Regions from separate parts of the Nocardioides hungaricus genome, predicted to be linked through region 1. Evidence: riboswitches for the same ligand, from Rfam matches in the RefSeq annotation. Region 1 holds a riboswitch; the other holds the start of a gene.
What was found. Region 1 has a riboswitch for cobalamin ahead of ACYVKX_RS10760 (ribonucleoside-diphosphate reductase subunit alpha). Riboswitches for the same ligand answer to the same signal wherever they lie in the genome.

Region 1 (7,584 bases):
CCGGCAACGAAGCCAGCGTGCGTGCCTGGGCGGCGTCTGGCGCCGCCCAGGATTGATCAGTGCTTCCCGAGGCAGCACGGGTCCGCTCCAGACGAACGAGCGGGGAGGAGAGCTACGAGAGCTACCAGGACCCCGACGAGCCCGGCGCCTCCTATGAGGACTACTTCACCCAGCCGGTCGAGGAGGACGCCCGCGACGGCGGGCGGGAGTACCTCGACGGGCTGACCGAGGAGGAGATCGACCGTCTCCTCGAGGAGTCGCGATGACCGTCCCGACGACCACGCCGCGGGACCTGGTCCGCCGCTACCTCGCCGACCCCACCCTGGCCAGCCTGGCCGAGGTGCGCCGCGCCGTGCGCTCGGCTCCCGGCTTCGACGCCGGCCTCGTCGTCGGCCCGCTGCTGGAGCAGGGCCGGTACGACCAGGCGCTCGCGCGGCTGCAGCGGCTGATGCCCGGCGCCCTGCTCAACCCGTCCACCCACACGGCGCTCGCCGCGGCGGTGCTGGAGAGCATCCTGTCCACCGGCGACGGCACCCCGCGACCGGCCCTGGTCGGTGCTCCGGGTCGGCGACGAGTACGACGTCCTCCGGCGCTCCGGCGCCGGTCGCGCCGCCAGTCGGTCGAGCGCGCCGCCGCCGCCACCTCGACCACCACCGGCGCGAGGACCGCGGCGAGGTCTGGCTCGACGTCACCGGGCTCCTCCCGGCCGGCGGACGTGACCGCCGAGGAACCCGCGCCGACGACCCCGCGTCGGACCACCATGCGCGCCCGGTCTCGGAGGGCGGTCGCGACCGCCGCCGTGCTCGCCGCCGCACTGCTCGGGGGCTGCGCGGACGACCAGCCCTCGGCGACCTCCGGCCCCGACGACGGTGCCGTCGCCGACATCCCCGGTGGGGCGGTGCTCCCCGACCGGCTGTCGGTGAGCGAGGACGGCTCCCAGGTCCTCGCGGACTGCCGGGAGGGCAGCTGCCGCTGGGACACCGCCGACGGCGCCCTGGCCTCAGTCGAGGACGGCAGCCACCTGGCCATCGCCCCGGACTGGACGCTGGTCGCGGGCGGGGACGCGACGGACGGGTCGGCCGTCCAGGCGGTCGCCTTCAGCCCGGACGGCCGGCTCGTGGCCGCCGCCGGACCGGGCGGGCGGGTGCTCGTCTGGACCGTCGAGGGGGACGAGGTCGCCACGATCGACGCCGGCGCGGAGGTGTTCGCGCTCGCCTTCAGCCCCGACGGCACCCGCCTCGCGACCGCGGGCGGAGGGCCGGCCGAGGTGTACGACGTACCGTCGGGCGAGCGGGTCGGCGCCCTCCCGCGCTCCTCGGGCGAGGGGGACGGCCTCGCCTGGAGCCCCGACGGCCGGTGGCTGGCCGCGCCGGGCCCGGCCGGGGCGCCCGCGGTCTGGAGCGCCGACGGCCTCCGGCTGGAGGCCGTCCTCGACGGCCGGCTCCTCGAGCAGGCCGCCTTCTCCCCCGACTCCCGGACGCTCGCGGTCACCGACACCCGGGACGACACCGTCCGGCTCTGGGACCCGCGCACCGGGCGCGTCCGCGAGCTCACCGGACACACCGACGACCCGGTGGCCGTGGCCTTCGCCCCCGACGGTCGCACGCCCTACTCCGCCTCCGCGCGCGACGGCGTGCTGGCCTGGACCCGGCGAGCGCGAGGCTCGGCCAGGAGCTCGAGCTGCCGGAGTAGGTCAGACCGGGAGCCGGTCGGCCCGCTCCTCGACCAGCTCGGCCGGCGCGCTCAGCCGCCACGCCTCGAAGACCAGCTCGGCCAGCTCGTCGCGCTCGACCCGCTCGAGGCGGACGACGACCCAGCCGAAGCCGTACGCCGTGAACTGCACCTCGAAGACGTCCGGCCGCTCCCCCACGAGCGCGAGCTGCTCGGCGATCGTCTGCTTCAACCCGACCGTCACCGTCGGCTCCCAGAGGTAGCCGAACCGCTGCCCGACCACGTCGAACTGCGACCAGCGCGCCCGGTCGGCCCGCTCCACACCCGGCAGCTGCGCGACCAGGTCGAGGAAGGCGTCGATGCTGGGCACGGCCCGATTCTCGCGCACGGAACCGACAGCCGCCCGGCGGTGTAGAACGGGTGCCGGACGGAGCTGGACCGAGGAGGACGGGAGCAGCGCCCATCACCGACGACGCCACCCTGGTGGCTCGGGTGCGGTCGGGTGACCTCGACGCGTACGCCGAGCTGGTGACCCGTCATGCCCCGATGGCCGTGCGGACCGCCGCCCTGCTCGGGGCCGGCGCCGACGCCGAGGACGTGGCCCAGGAGGCGTTCGTGAAGGCATACCGGTCGCTGGGCCGCTACCGCGAGGGCGCCGCGTTCCGCCCGTGGCTGCTGCGGATCGTGGCCAACGAGACCCGCAACCACCACCGCTCCGCCGTACGCCGTGGGACGCGCGAGCGGGCGGCCTTCCTGCCCGAGGAGCTGCTCGACCCGGGCGAGGCCATCGCCCACCGCGAGCAGAAGCGGCGGCTCCTGGCGGCGGTGTCGGGGCTGCCGGACCGGCTGCGGGCCGTGGTGACCTGCCGCTACCTGCTCGAGCTGGACGAGGCCGAGACCGCGACCGCCCTCGGGCTGCCGCGCGGCACCGTCAAGTCGCGGCTGCACCGCGGGCTGGCCCGGCTGCGGGACCAGCTCGTCGAGCCCGGACGGGAGGCGGACCATGTCTGACGACGTCGACCTCCTGTTGCGCGAGCTCGCCCGCGACCTCCGGGTGCCCACGCCGGATCCGGGGCTCGCGGACGCCGTGGTCGCGCGGGTCGCGGTGGCGCGGCGCTCTCACCGGCTCCGCTGGGCCGTGGTCGCGGCGATCGCGGCGGCGCTGCTCGGGCTCACGGTCTCACCGGTCGGCGCGAAGGTGGCCGGCTGGCTGGACTTCGGCGGCGTGATGGTGCGCGACGACGACTCCGTGCCGAGCGGGACGCCCGTCGTAGCGTCCGAGCCGGCGGCGTCGCTCGACGGCGCCGCCTTCGACCCGCTGGTGCCGGCCGAGCTCGGCCCGCCCGACGGGGTCAGCGTCGGCGACGACGGCACGCTGGTGTCGATGAGCTGGACGGTGGCCGGGAGGACGGTCCGGCTCGACCAGTTCGCGGCCGACCTCGACCCCTACTTCTGGAAGTCCTCGCCGGTCGTGGAGCGGGTGGACGTCGCCGGCCGGGACGCGCTGTGGTTCCCGGTGCCGCACGAGGTCGTCGTCGTCCCGGAGGGCGGCGCACCCATGACCGAGGCGCCGCGGCTGACCGGGCAGACCCTCGTGGTGCAGTGGAACGGCGTGACGCTGCGGCTCGAGGGCTCCTTCGGACTCGATCGCGCGGTGGCGATCATCGCCTCACTGGAGTGAGGGAACCTGCACGCTCGCGGCGGTGTAGACGGGACATGCGCCGTCTTCTGGTACTCCTCGCGCTCGCCGTGAGCGCCACCCTCGTCCTCGCACCGCCCGCCGACGCCGGCGGCCCCACGAGCGTGCTGATCGCCGACCCCACGACGGAGCGGGCGGCTGGCCTCTACTACTCCGACGCCGCGTACCGCGACCTCAACCGGATCCTCGCCGACGGCGAGCGGCTCTCCACGCGGCCCTCGGGCCTGGGGCCGCGCTCGGTGAACCTGATCTGGATGATCCGCGACGTGACCCCCTGGCAGGCCCAGCAGCTCTACCTCGACGCCGCGGGCGGCCCGGTCGTCGCCACCTACGGCATCGAGGCGACGGGGAACGCCGGCGACGTCGTCTGGACCCGGCCGACCGAGGGCAGGGCCCTCCAGCGGCTGGTGCAGGGGGTGCTCGCCGGCTCCTCGTCCATCGCCGCGCCCGCGGCGGCCCCGGCCGCCCCCGCACCCGACCCCGTGGCGACCGAGCGGGTCGTCACCGAGACCGCCTGGTACTCCCTCGCCGGCTGGCGCTGGCTCGCCCCCGGCGTCCTCCTCGGCGCCGGGGTCGGGCTGCTCGCCACCCGGAGCCGAAGGCGCGACCACGAGCCGCGGCAGGTGCTGGTCGACGTCGCACCCTGACCGCCGCGCCACGACTGCGGCTTCGCGTCAACTCACGGTTGACGCACTATCGACGTAAACGATAGATTTACGGTACGGAGGTCGCGCGGTCCGCCCGCAAGCACGGAGTCGCCGACCACGACATCCGGCACGCGTGGGCCCACGCTCTCCGCTACATCGAGTACGAGTAGGACGGCGAGGACCGACTCCTCATCATCGGCCCCAGCGCGACCGGGACATTGCTCGAACTCGTCGCCGTCCCCCGTGAACCACCCGGCCCGGATCATCCACGCCGACACGCTCCGCCCGAAGTTCTCCTACTTCCTCCGGTGAGCATGGGGATCGCCGCCCGCTCCTTGACCGATACCAGCCCAGGTGATGCAGATGACCGCCAAGACGCAGAGCGCCGATGACATCGGCCTCGGCCAGCTCGACCCCGCAACCGCCGAGGCCCGCGACGCCACTCACTTCCGACGCATCGTCGCCGCCAAGCACGCCATCGCCGCCGCCGAGTCCGAGCTCCGCGATGCGGTCGCCGCGGCGCGCGAGGCCGGCGATTCATGGACAGTGATCGGTGCCGCGCTGGGCACGACCAAGCAGAACGCCTACCAGCGATTCGGAAAGTAGCCACCGGGTGGCCGCGTGGCCGGGCGGCACGACACGCCGACACAAGATGTGGTCCCACGAATTGTCTGCGGCCCTACATATGGTGTTCGACGCAGCTGGTTCGGCGTCCCCGCCAGGGACGTCGAGGCAAGAGGGAACCCGGTGCGACTCCGGGACTGCCCCGCAGCGGTGAGTGGGAACGACCGCCGTCATTGAGCACTGGGACACCCCCCGAGAGATCGGGACGGAGCCCGGGAAGCGACGGTCAGTAGGGGTCGAGAGGCAACTCGACGCGCCCACGAGTCCGAAGACCTGCCAGCGCACCGCACCCGCCGGGTGCGGTGGTCCGAGGCCTCGTGGGACGGCCGACGGCTGACGCCGACCGGCGTGCACCCGTCCCCTCCCCCGCGACCCGGATCCTCCCGGACCGATCTCGCGAGGAGAGAGAAGTGACGGTCACAGTCTCGACCAGCTCGACCACCGAAGTCCCGACCACCGAGGGACGGCGCACCCCGATGCAGGTGCGCAAGCGCAACGGCGACACCGAGCCCGTCGACGTCAACAAGATCGTGCGCGCCGTGGACCGCGTCAGCGGCGACCTGGCCGACGTGGACCCGATGCGCGTCGCCACCCGCACGATCAGCGGCCTGTACGACGGCGCCACCACGACCGAGCTGGACCGGCTGTCGATCCAGACGGCCGCCGAGATGATCGGCGAGGAGCCGCAGTACTCCCGGCTCGCCGCGCGATTGCTCGCCGGATACGTCGAGAAGGAGGTCCGCAACCAGGGTGTCGCGTCGTTCAGCCAGGCGGTCGCCCTCGGGCACGCCGAGGGCCTGATCGGTGACGAGACGGCGGCGTTCGTCAAGGACAACGCCCGCAAGCTCGACTTCGCCGTCGACACCGCCCTGTCGGAGGGGGCCGACCACCGGTTCGAGTACTTCGGGCTGCGCACGGTCTACGACCGCTACCTGCTGCGCCACCCGACGACCCGGCTGGTCGTCGAGACGCCGCAGTACTTCCTGCTCCGGGTCGCCTGCGGCCTGGCCCAGAGCCCGGGTGAGGCGATCCGCTTCTACCGGCTGATGTCCTCGCTGGCGTACCTGCCGAGCAGCCCGACGCTGTTCAACTCCGGCACCCGGCACACCCAGATGTCGTCGTGCTACCTCGTCGACAGCCCGCGCGACGACCTCGACTCGATCTACTCGCGCTACGCCCAGGTGGCGAAACTGTCCAAGTTCGCCGGCGGCATCGGCCTCGCCTTCTCCCGGGTGCGCTCGCGCGGGGCGCTGATCCGCGGCACGAACGGCCAGTCCAACGGCATCGTGCCGTTCCTGCGCACCCTGGACTCGTCGGTCGCCGCGGTCAACCAGGGCGGCCGGCGCAAGGGCGCGGCGTGTGTCTACCTCGAGCCGTGGCACCCGGACGTCGAGGAGTTCCTCGAGCTGCGCGACAACACCGGCGAGGACGCCCGGCGCGCGCACAACCTCAACCTCGCCAACTGGATCCCCGACGAGTTCATGCGGCGGGTCGAGGCGGACGCCGACTGGTCGCTCATCGACCCCGACCAGGCCCCCGAGCTGCCCGACCTGTGGGGGGAGGCGTTCGACGCGGCGTACCGCCGCGCCGAGGAGGAGGGCCGCTACGTCCGGCAGGTCCAGGCGCGCGAGCTCTACGGCAAGATGATGCGTACGCTCGCGCAGACCGGGAACGGCTGGATGACCTTCAAGGACGCCGCCAACCGCACCTGCAACCAGACCGGCGGTCCGGGCTCCCCGGTCGTACACCTCTCCAACCTGTGCACCGAGATCGTCGAGGTCTCCTCCGACAGCGAGACGGCCGTCTGCAACCTCGGCTCGGTGAACCTGGCCCAGCACCTGCGCGGGGCCGAGGTCGACTGGGACAAGCTCCGCGAGACCGTGCGTACGGCGGTGCCGCTGCTCGACCGGGTCATCGACATCAACTACTACCCGAGCACCGAGGCCGCGGCGTCCAACCCGCGGTGGCGGCCGATCGGGCTGGGGCTGATGGGCCTGCAGGACGTGCTCTTCGCGCTGCGGCTGCCCTTCGACTCCGCCGAGGCGCGGGAGCTGTCGACGCGGATCCAGGAGGAGATCTACCTGACCGCGCTCGAGGTGTCCTGCGACCTGGCGCGGGAGCACGGGCCGCACCCGGCGTACGACGCCACGCGGGCCGCGCGCGGCGACCTCCAGCCGGACCTGTGGGGCGTCACGCCCGCGCAGGCCGGGCGCTGGGCCGCGCTGCGCGAGCGGATCGCCGAGCACGGGCTGCGCAACTCGCTGCTCGTCGCGATCGCCCCGACCGCGACGATCGCGTCGATCGCGGGCTGCTATGAGTGCATCGAGCCGCAGGTGTCGAACCTGTTCAAGCGCGAGACCCTCTCCGGCGAGTTCCTCCAGGTCAACGGCGCGCTGGTGCGCGAGCTCAAGGCGCGCGGCCTCTGGACGGCGGAGATCCGCGAGGAGATCAAGCGGGCCGAGGGGTCCGTCCAGGGCGTGACGGCGCTGCCCGAGGAGGTCCGGACGCTGTTCCGCACCGCCTGGGAGCTGCCCCAGCGCGCGCTGATCGACATGGCGGCCGCGCGGGCGCCGTACGTCGATCAGAGCCAGTCGCTGAACCTCTTCATCGCCGGCCCGTCCATCGGCAAGCTCTCGTCGATGTACCTGCACGCCTGGAAGGCCGGGCTGAAGACCACGTACTACCTGCGCTCGCGGCCCGCGACGCGCATCCAGCAGGCGACGGTCTCCGTCGCCGCCGCCGTGAGCGACGCCGAGGCGCTGGCCTGCTCGCTCGAGAACCCCGAGACCTGCGAGGCCTGCGAATGACCACCGACGCGAACACCCGGATGCTGCTCGACCCCGGCATGAACCTGACCCTGCGGCCGATGCGCTACCCGCACTTCTACGACCGCTACCGCGACGCCATCAAGAACACCTGGACCGTCGAGGAGGTCGACCTGCA
Region 2 (7,584 bases), on a different contig from region 1:
CAGCGCGCCAGCGTGGCCGCGCGGTCGCGGGCCTCGGGGGTCGCTGTCCGGCTGGTGCACGCGATCGTTGCCGCGATGGCCGGTGCCGAGACGGACCAAGGCGTTTGCCGGTCGGCCAACCAACGGACCTGCGTGCGATCGCCGACGATGTAGCCGACTCGGATGCCCGGGATGGACCAGTGCTTGGTGAGACTCCGGACGACCACCAGGCCCTTGAGTCGCTCGCGGGCCAGGGAGCCGGTCTCGCCGGGCACCGCGTCCATGAACGCCTCGTCGACCACGACGAGTCGACCTCTCCGGCGCAGACCGCGGAGCAGGTCTGCGGGGTGGAGGACACCGGTCGGATTGGTGGGATTGCCGATGACGACGAGATCGGCGTCATCAGGGATCGCGTCGGGGTCGAGCGCGAAGCCATTCGCCGGTCGGCACAGGACCGTCGTCACGGTGTGTCCGGCCTGCTCCAGCGCCGCATGCGGCTCGGTGAACTGGGGGTGTACGACGATGGGGCGCCGCCATGGGCGCAGCTGGGCGATCAACGTGAACGCCTCCGCGGCGCCGGCGGTCGGAAGGACCTCCTCGAGCTCTCGGCCGTGCCGCTGGGCGATCGCGGCGCGGGCCGGCTCGGCGTCGGGGTACGCCGCCGCCGCGGTGAGGCTCTCGCGCAGGGCGCGCTCCAACCAGGCCGGCCGGCCGCCGTCGTAGACGTTGACGGCGAAGTCCAAGAGCCCCTCCCCCGTCTCGACGTCGCCGTGATGGCGCAAAGGGTCGGCCACACGGTCACGGGGTCGCGTGACGGGCACCGCAGGCGGAGCGGGCGAGACCACGTGCATCGGCGCGGCGTAGACGGCGTCGGCGAACCGCTGGGCGAGCTGAGGGTGGCCGGCCCAATGGACGTGGAGGTACGACGCGTGGAGGTTCCCGCTGGCATAGCCGACTGGTTCGTCGTCGATCGCCCATGCCGCGCTCTCGCCGGCCGCCGGGGAGGTACGGGTGCGGTGGAACTCATGGCCGGTGACCTCCTCCCCTGCCTTGGTGAGGAGCGAGTCGGTCGCGGCGACCGCAGCCGGGTAACGCAGCACGAGCCGCCCTGCCATCGCAGCCGTGGCCGGGAGGATGCCCGCCATGGGTGCGCCGTCGAGCGACTCGGCCAGGTAGAGCAACCCGGCGCACTCGGCGACCGTCGGGATCCCGGCTGCCACGGCGCTACGCAGATCGTCCAGCAGACCACGGTTAGCGGCGAGCTCGGCGGCGTACACCTCGGGGAACCCGCCGCCGAGGTAGATGCCCTGCGTGCCAGCCGGAAGGGCCTGATCGACGAGCGGATCGAAGGTGACGACCTCGCAGCCGGCAGCGGTCAGGAGCTCTTCGGTCTCCGCGTAGCGGAACGTGAAGGCGCGCCCGCCGGCCATCGCGACGACTGGCCGGTGGTCGCTGGCGCCGACCGACATCACCTCTCGTGCGGGGCTCCACGACTCGGCGTCCAGATGCGGCGCCGAGCGGGCGACCTCGAGGATCGCGTCGAGGTCCAGGTGGCGGGCCACCTGCTCCCCGAGCTGTTCGATCATCCGGATGGAACCGTCCCGTTCGGCGGCGGGGACGAGCCCCAGGTGGCGTGAGGGTGTGGAGAGCCGGACGTCGCGCGGCATCACGCCAAGGACCGGCAGGCCCGTTTGCTCGAGCGAGCCGATGATCTCGGCGGTGTTGCGGTCCGATCCCGCCTGGTTGAGGACGACACCGGCCACCCGGACTCCGGCGTCGAACGTCGCCATGCCGAGGGCGATCGCCCCCGCGGAGCGGGACAGCTTGGCGACGTCGATCACGAGCACGACTGGCGTCCGGGTGAGTGTGGCGACGTGCGCGGTGGAGGCGAATCCGTCGGTGCCCAGTCGTCCGTCGTACAGGCCCATGACGCCCTCGATCACCGCGATGTCCGCGCCGGACGCACCGTGCAGCAACATCGGGACGAGCCGCTCCTCGCCCACGAGGTGCGGGTCGAGGTTGCGGCCGGGGCGGCCGGTCGCCAAGGCGTGGTAGCCGGGGTCGATGTAGTCCGGACCGACCTTGTGGCCGCTCACCTCGTGGCCGGCGATCCGCAGTGCCGCCATCAGGCCGGTGGCGATCGTGGTCTTCCCCTGTCCGGTCGACGGTGCTGCAACGACGAGCCGGGGCAGGGCTACCACTCGATGCCCCTCTGGCCCTTCTGGCCGACGTCCATCGGATGCTTGACCTTGCTCATCTCCGTGACTAGGTCGGCAGCCTCGACGAGTAGGGGATCGGCATTGCGGCCCGTGATGATCACGTGCTGGAAGCCCGGGCGGTTGGTCAGCGTCTCTACGACGTCCTGGACGTCCACCCAGCCCCACTTCATCGGGTAGGTGAACTCGTCGAGGATCAGCAGGTCGTGGCTCTCGTCGGCCAGGCGGCGCTTGATCTCCTGCCATCCCTGCAGAGCCGCGGTCTCGTGGTCTTCGGCGTCACCCTGCTTTCGGGTCCACGACCAGCCGGAACCCATCTTGTGCCACTCGACCGGGCCGCCCTCGCCCGTCTCCTCGTGCAGCCGGCCCAGTCGCTCCAGAACGGTCTGCTCGCCGATGCGCCATTTGGCCGACTTCACGAACTGGAAGACACCGATCTTCCAGCCCTGGTTCCACCCGCGGAGCGCGAGCCCGAAGGCGGCGGTGGACTTCCCCTTGCCGTCGCCGGTGTGCACCACCAGCAGTGGTCGGTTGCGACGCTGCTTCGTCGTCAGGCCGTCGTCGGGGACGACGGCGGGCTTGCCCTGGGGCATCAGGCCGCTCCCTTTTGCGTGCGGGATCGGACCGTGCCGGCCAGCGCCTCAGCACTGACCTCGGCCACGGGGAGGTGTTCGGCACGCAGCAGCTCGGCGAGTCGCAGTGCGAGGCCAAGACGCAGGGGGCCGCTCTCGCCGTCGATGACGACCGTCGTCACGCCGAGCCCGGCGACGTACTCCGCAGCCTGCTGTGACCGCGCGACAGCGTCTTTTCCGCCCGTCGCGCGACCGTCCGTGACCAGAACCAGGAGTGGTCGCAGTCGTGGATCGCGCATTCGCTCACGGGTCAGCACGCGAGCGGCTTCGAGCAGCCCTTCGGCCAGCGGCGTACGTCCCCCTGCCGGAACTTCGTCGAGCCGCGCTGCAGCGATGTCGACGGAGCGTGTGGGCGGCAGCGCGACCGTCGCCTCGGCGCCTCGGAAGGTGACCAGGCCGACCTTGTCACGGCGGCGGTAGGCGTCGAGCAGCAGCGAGAGGATCGCGGTCTTCACCTGGGACATCCGCTTACGCGCGGCCATAGAGCCGGAGGCGTCAACGCAGAAGAGCACAAGATTGGCCTCCCGACCCTCCCGCACGGCGACCCGGAGGTCCTCGTTGCGCAGCTCCACGCGTCCGGTCGTGCGGCCGCGCGAGGACTGCTTGCCAGCGGCCGCCAGCAGGGTCTCCACCAGGTGGAGCGAGCCGGTGGGCCCGTCCGGCAGCCGGGCGCCGACGCGGCGACCGGTGCTCGCGAGGGCTCGGCTGCGTCGTCCGGCCGCGCCCTCGCCGAGCCCCTGCACCTTCAGCAGTCGCGGTCGGTACGGCGCGGTGGCACGAACCGTCGAACCGGCCTCGGTGCCTGCGGGAGGCGTCATCGGCTGCTCGACGTCAGACTCGGCCGGAGTCTCCGCCAGAGTGTCGTCGGTCGGCGCCTGATCACTGTCGCCCTCACCGGCCTCGTCCCGCGGTCCGGCAGCCTGCGCCTGATCTGGTGTGTCGTCCTCGGGTGGGCTCTGCGGCTCATCGGGGGCCGGACCCTCCGGCGGCTCGGGCGGTAGCTCGTCGTCGCCCAGGACCTGGTCGAGTAGGTCATCGTCGAGACCGGGAGCATCGAAGGGGTTGCGGCGGCGCCGGTGCGGCAGCGCCAGCAGTGCGGCGCGTCGGATGTCGGCGCGGGTGACCTCATCGCGGCCCTCCCAGGCGGCGTGGGCGACCGCGGTGCGGGCGGTGACGATGTCGGCGCGAAGCCCGTCGACCTCGAACGTGGCACAGACTTCGGCGATCTTCATGAGCGCAGACTCGGTGAGCCGCACCTTGGCGAGACGCTCGCGGGCGGTCTCGACTCGCTCGGTTAGGGCGCGGTCGGCGTCGCGGTAGCGCGCGGTGAACGCGACCGGATCGGCGTCGTAGGCCATCCGCCGGCGCACGACCTCGGCGCGTAGCGCCGGCTCCCGGGGGGCGGCAACCTCGACGGTGAGCCCGAAGCGGTCGAGCAGCTGCGGGCGCAGTTCCCCCTCCTCGGGGTTCATCGTGCCGATCAGCACGAACCGGGCTGCGTGCTCGACCGATACGCCGTCGCGCTCGACGGTGACCTGACCCATTGCCGCGGCATCTAGGAGCAGGTCGACGAGGTGGTCGTGCAGCAGGTTGACCTCGTCGACGTAGAGGATGCCGCGGTGTGCTCTCGCGAGCAGTCCGGGCTCGTACTCCACCTTGCCGTGTGACAGCGCCCGCTCGAGGTGGAGGGAGCCGAGGACTCGGTCCTCGGTCGCGCCTACGGGTAGTTCGACGAGCCGCACCGGACGGACGATGGTCTCCGTCTCGGTGCCGAACGGGCCGTCGGGCGATGTGGCTGCCGGGTCGGCAGGGTCCACGGAGAACCTGTCGGCCGCGTACACATCGATGGGCGGCAGCACGGCGGCCAGCGCCCGCACCGTTGTCGACTTCGCGGTGCCCTTCTCGCCCCGCACGAGCACGCCACCGATCTCCGGCGAGATCGTCGTGAGGACGAGCGCGAGGCCCATGTCGTCCAGGGCGTCGGTCTCGCAACCGAGGACGGCTGAAAATGGGTAGTGCTGTGGCATGTGAGGCTCCCGCTCTGTTCGCCAGCAGTGACTGGTCGGGCGGGAGGCCGGTCTTCGGACTTGCCGAGTCCTCCGCTCAACTCGTGAGTGGAGGCTCGGTTCACCGCAGCGGGCCTGTGCCGGAATCTCACCGGCTTCCCAGATTCTCCCCGTCCGCCGTCCCCACCGTTTCCGATGGCTGGGCCGTTGGGGCACCTCTCGCCTTGCGGGGCTCACGATAGCGTCTGCTCGCGTGATCACTGTGGTGGGTATCGGCGCCGACGGCTGGGACGGTGTGCCGGAGGTTGGCCGGGCCTGGGTCGAGCGAGCCCGCGTGGTGCTCGGTGGGCGCCGGCACCTCGACCTCCTGCCCGACGTGCCGGGGCAGCGCCGCGAGCCCTGGCCCTCCCCGATGCGTGACCGGTTGCCGGCGCTGCTCGCGTCCCTGGCGGACGAGGCGGCGGGCGGGCATGTCGTCGCCCTGGCGTCCGGCGACCCGCTGGTGTCGGGGATCGCCACGACCTTCATGGACCTGCTCGGGCCTGACGAGGTGACTGTCGTCCCGGGGATCTCCTCAGTCGCCCTCGCACGGGCGGCGATGCGCTGGTCGGCGGAGAGCCATGCGGTCGTGAGCGTGGTGGGTCGCGACGTCGCGCTGGTGCGCCGCGAGCTCGCCCCTGGCCGTCGGATCCTGGTTCTCTCGTCCGATGAACACACGCCGAGGGATGTGGCGGCGCTGCTGGTCGCGGAGGGGTACGGCGACAGTGAGCTCACCGTCCTCGGCGACCTGGGCGGACGCGAGCAGAGCTCTTTCCTGTTCGACAAGGCCGTCATCCTCACCGGCAAGGAGTTCGACCTCCCTCGGCTCAACGTCGTCGCGATTGACTGCGTCGGCCCGAGCCTCGGCGGCTGGGTCGCCGGTCTGCCCGACGACGCCTTCGAGCACGACGGCCAGCTGACCAAGCGCGACCTGCGCGCCAGCGCTCTCGCCCGGCTCTCCCCGACCCCGGGCGAGCACCTGTGGGATGTCGGCGCCGGAGCCGGCTCGGTCGGGATCGAGTGGATGCGCGCCCACCCGTCCTGCACGACGACGGCGGTCGAGGCGGACGCCGACCGTGCTGCGCGGATCAGCCGCAACGCCACGAGTCTCGGTGTGCCGGGGCTCGAGGTCGTGCACGGACGGGCCCCCGGCGCGCTCGCCGGGCTCCGCCCGCCGGACGCCATCTTCATCGGCGGCGGCGCCACCCGCGACGGGGTGATCGACGCCTGCCTGACGGCGCTGCGACCGGCCGGCCGGCTGGTCGTGCACGGCGTGACGCTCGAGACCGAGATGCTGCTCGGTCGGCTCTACCGGGAGCACGGCGGTGAGCTGACCCGAGTCTCGGTCGAGACCAGTGCACCGGTCGGCGCCTTCACCGGGTGGACCCCGGCCCGTACCGTCACGCAGTGGGCACTGACGCGCTGACGCCGTACCTCTCCTCATGCAGGACGCTCGCCAACGGCGAGCGGTGCCGCCAGCCGTAGCGCTCCAGGTCAGGCACGTCCGGTAGCTCCGAGACGGCGCCGACGCAGAGCCACGCCACCGGCCGTACGCGCTCCGGCATGCCGACGAGGTCGCGCAGGAACTCCTCGCGGTAGAAACTGACCCACCCCACCCCGACGCCCTCGGCGGTCGCGGCGAGCCAGAGGTTCTGGATGGCGCAGACCACCGAGTAGAGCCCGGCGTCGGCGATGGCGTGTCGCCCGAGCACCCTCGGCCCGCCGCGGGTCGGGTCGTAGCCGACCACGATCCCGAGCCGCGACTCGCGGATCCCTTCGACCTTGATCCGCGAGAACGTCTCGGCGCGCTCACCGCTGAGCGTCGCCGCGAATGCGTCCCGCTCGAGCGCGACGTGGTCGGCGAAAGCGCTGAGCGCGTCCGGCGAGCGGACCAGCACGAAGTCCCACGGTTGGCTCATCCCGACACTCGGTGCACAGTGAGCCGCCGACAGCAGCCGCTCCAGCACCTCGGCGGCCAACGGCTCACCTGTGAATTCTCGGCGAGTGTCACGACGACGGTTGATGACGTCGTAGAGCTCCATCAGAGCCCCCGATCGCCGCGTCGCTTCGAGCTCCGGTCGCGGGCCGCGTCGTAGAGATAGGACTCGCCGCCCTCGCGGGCCAGCGCCCAGCCGACCAGGATCACGGCCGCCTGGCGCAGCCCTGCCGCCTCCACCACCTCCGAGATGGTCGCCACCGTGCCACGCAGCACCTGCTCCCCGGGCTGGCTGGCGCGGTAGACGACGGCCACCGGGCAGTCCTCGCCGTACTCCGGTTCGACCTCGGCCATCAGCGCCCGCACTCGCGTGATCGCCAGATGCAGCACGAGCGTCGAGCGGGTCGCAGCGAACGCCGCCAGCGACTCGGACTCCGGCATCGCGGTAGAGCGGGCCTGGATGCGGGTCAGCACCACCGACTGCGCCACCAGCGGCACCGTCAGCTCGCTCCCGACCAGCGCAGCAGCGGCAGCATAGGCGGGCACCCCGGGCGTCACCGACCAGGCAACCCCGGCAGCATCGAGCCGGCGGGTCTGCTCGTGCAGCGCGGAATAGAGAGACGGGTCGCCGGACGTCAATCGCACCACCGTCTGCCCCGCGCCAGCTGCGCCGACCATCCGCGCGACCATCGTGTCGAGGTCGAGGTCTTGGGTGTCGACGAGCTCTGCGCTCGGGCCGACGTGGGCGAGCACGTCGGGATCGAGGTAGGTGCCGG

Region 2: another riboswitch for cobalamin. It lies ahead of ACYVKX_RS11615 (VWA domain-containing protein); the one in region 1 lies ahead of ACYVKX_RS10760 (ribonucleoside-diphosphate reductase subunit alpha).

The regions. Positions count from the first base shown of each region.
Region 1 covers NZ_BAAGRO010000023.1:1,941-9,524, forward strand. Annotated here, with positions in the region: gene ACYVKX_RS10725 (hypothetical protein) at 60-266, shown strand; partial or broken gene ACYVKX_RS10730 (WD40 repeat domain-containing protein) at 761-1,519, shown strand; gene ACYVKX_RS10735 (MmcQ/YjbR family DNA-binding protein) at 1,694-2,059, opposite strand; gene ACYVKX_RS10740 (RNA polymerase sigma factor) at 2,155-2,682, shown strand; gene ACYVKX_RS10745 (hypothetical protein) at 2,675-3,352, shown strand; gene ACYVKX_RS10750 (hypothetical protein) at 3,388-4,017, shown strand; gene ACYVKX_RS10755 (hypothetical protein) at 4,381-4,623, shown strand; cobalamin riboswitch at 4,702-4,936, shown strand; gene ACYVKX_RS10760 (ribonucleoside-diphosphate reductase subunit alpha) at 5,052-7,448, shown strand; gene ACYVKX_RS10765 (ribonucleotide-diphosphate reductase subunit beta) at 7,445-7,584, shown strand, end outside.
Region 2 covers NZ_BAAGRO010000026.1:116,430-124,013, reverse strand. Annotated here, with positions in the region: gene ACYVKX_RS11625 (cobyrinate a,c-diamide synthase) at 1-2,180, opposite strand, end outside; gene cobO (cob(I)yrinic acid a,c-diamide adenosyltransferase) at 2,174-2,788, opposite strand; gene ACYVKX_RS11615 (VWA domain-containing protein) at 2,788-4,854, opposite strand; cobalamin riboswitch at 4,884-5,030, opposite strand; gene cbiE (precorrin-6y C5,15-methyltransferase (decarboxylating) subunit CbiE) at 5,087-6,298, shown strand; gene bluB (5,6-dimethylbenzimidazole synthase) at 6,273-6,914, opposite strand; gene cobM (precorrin-4 C(11)-methyltransferase) at 6,914-7,584, opposite strand, start outside.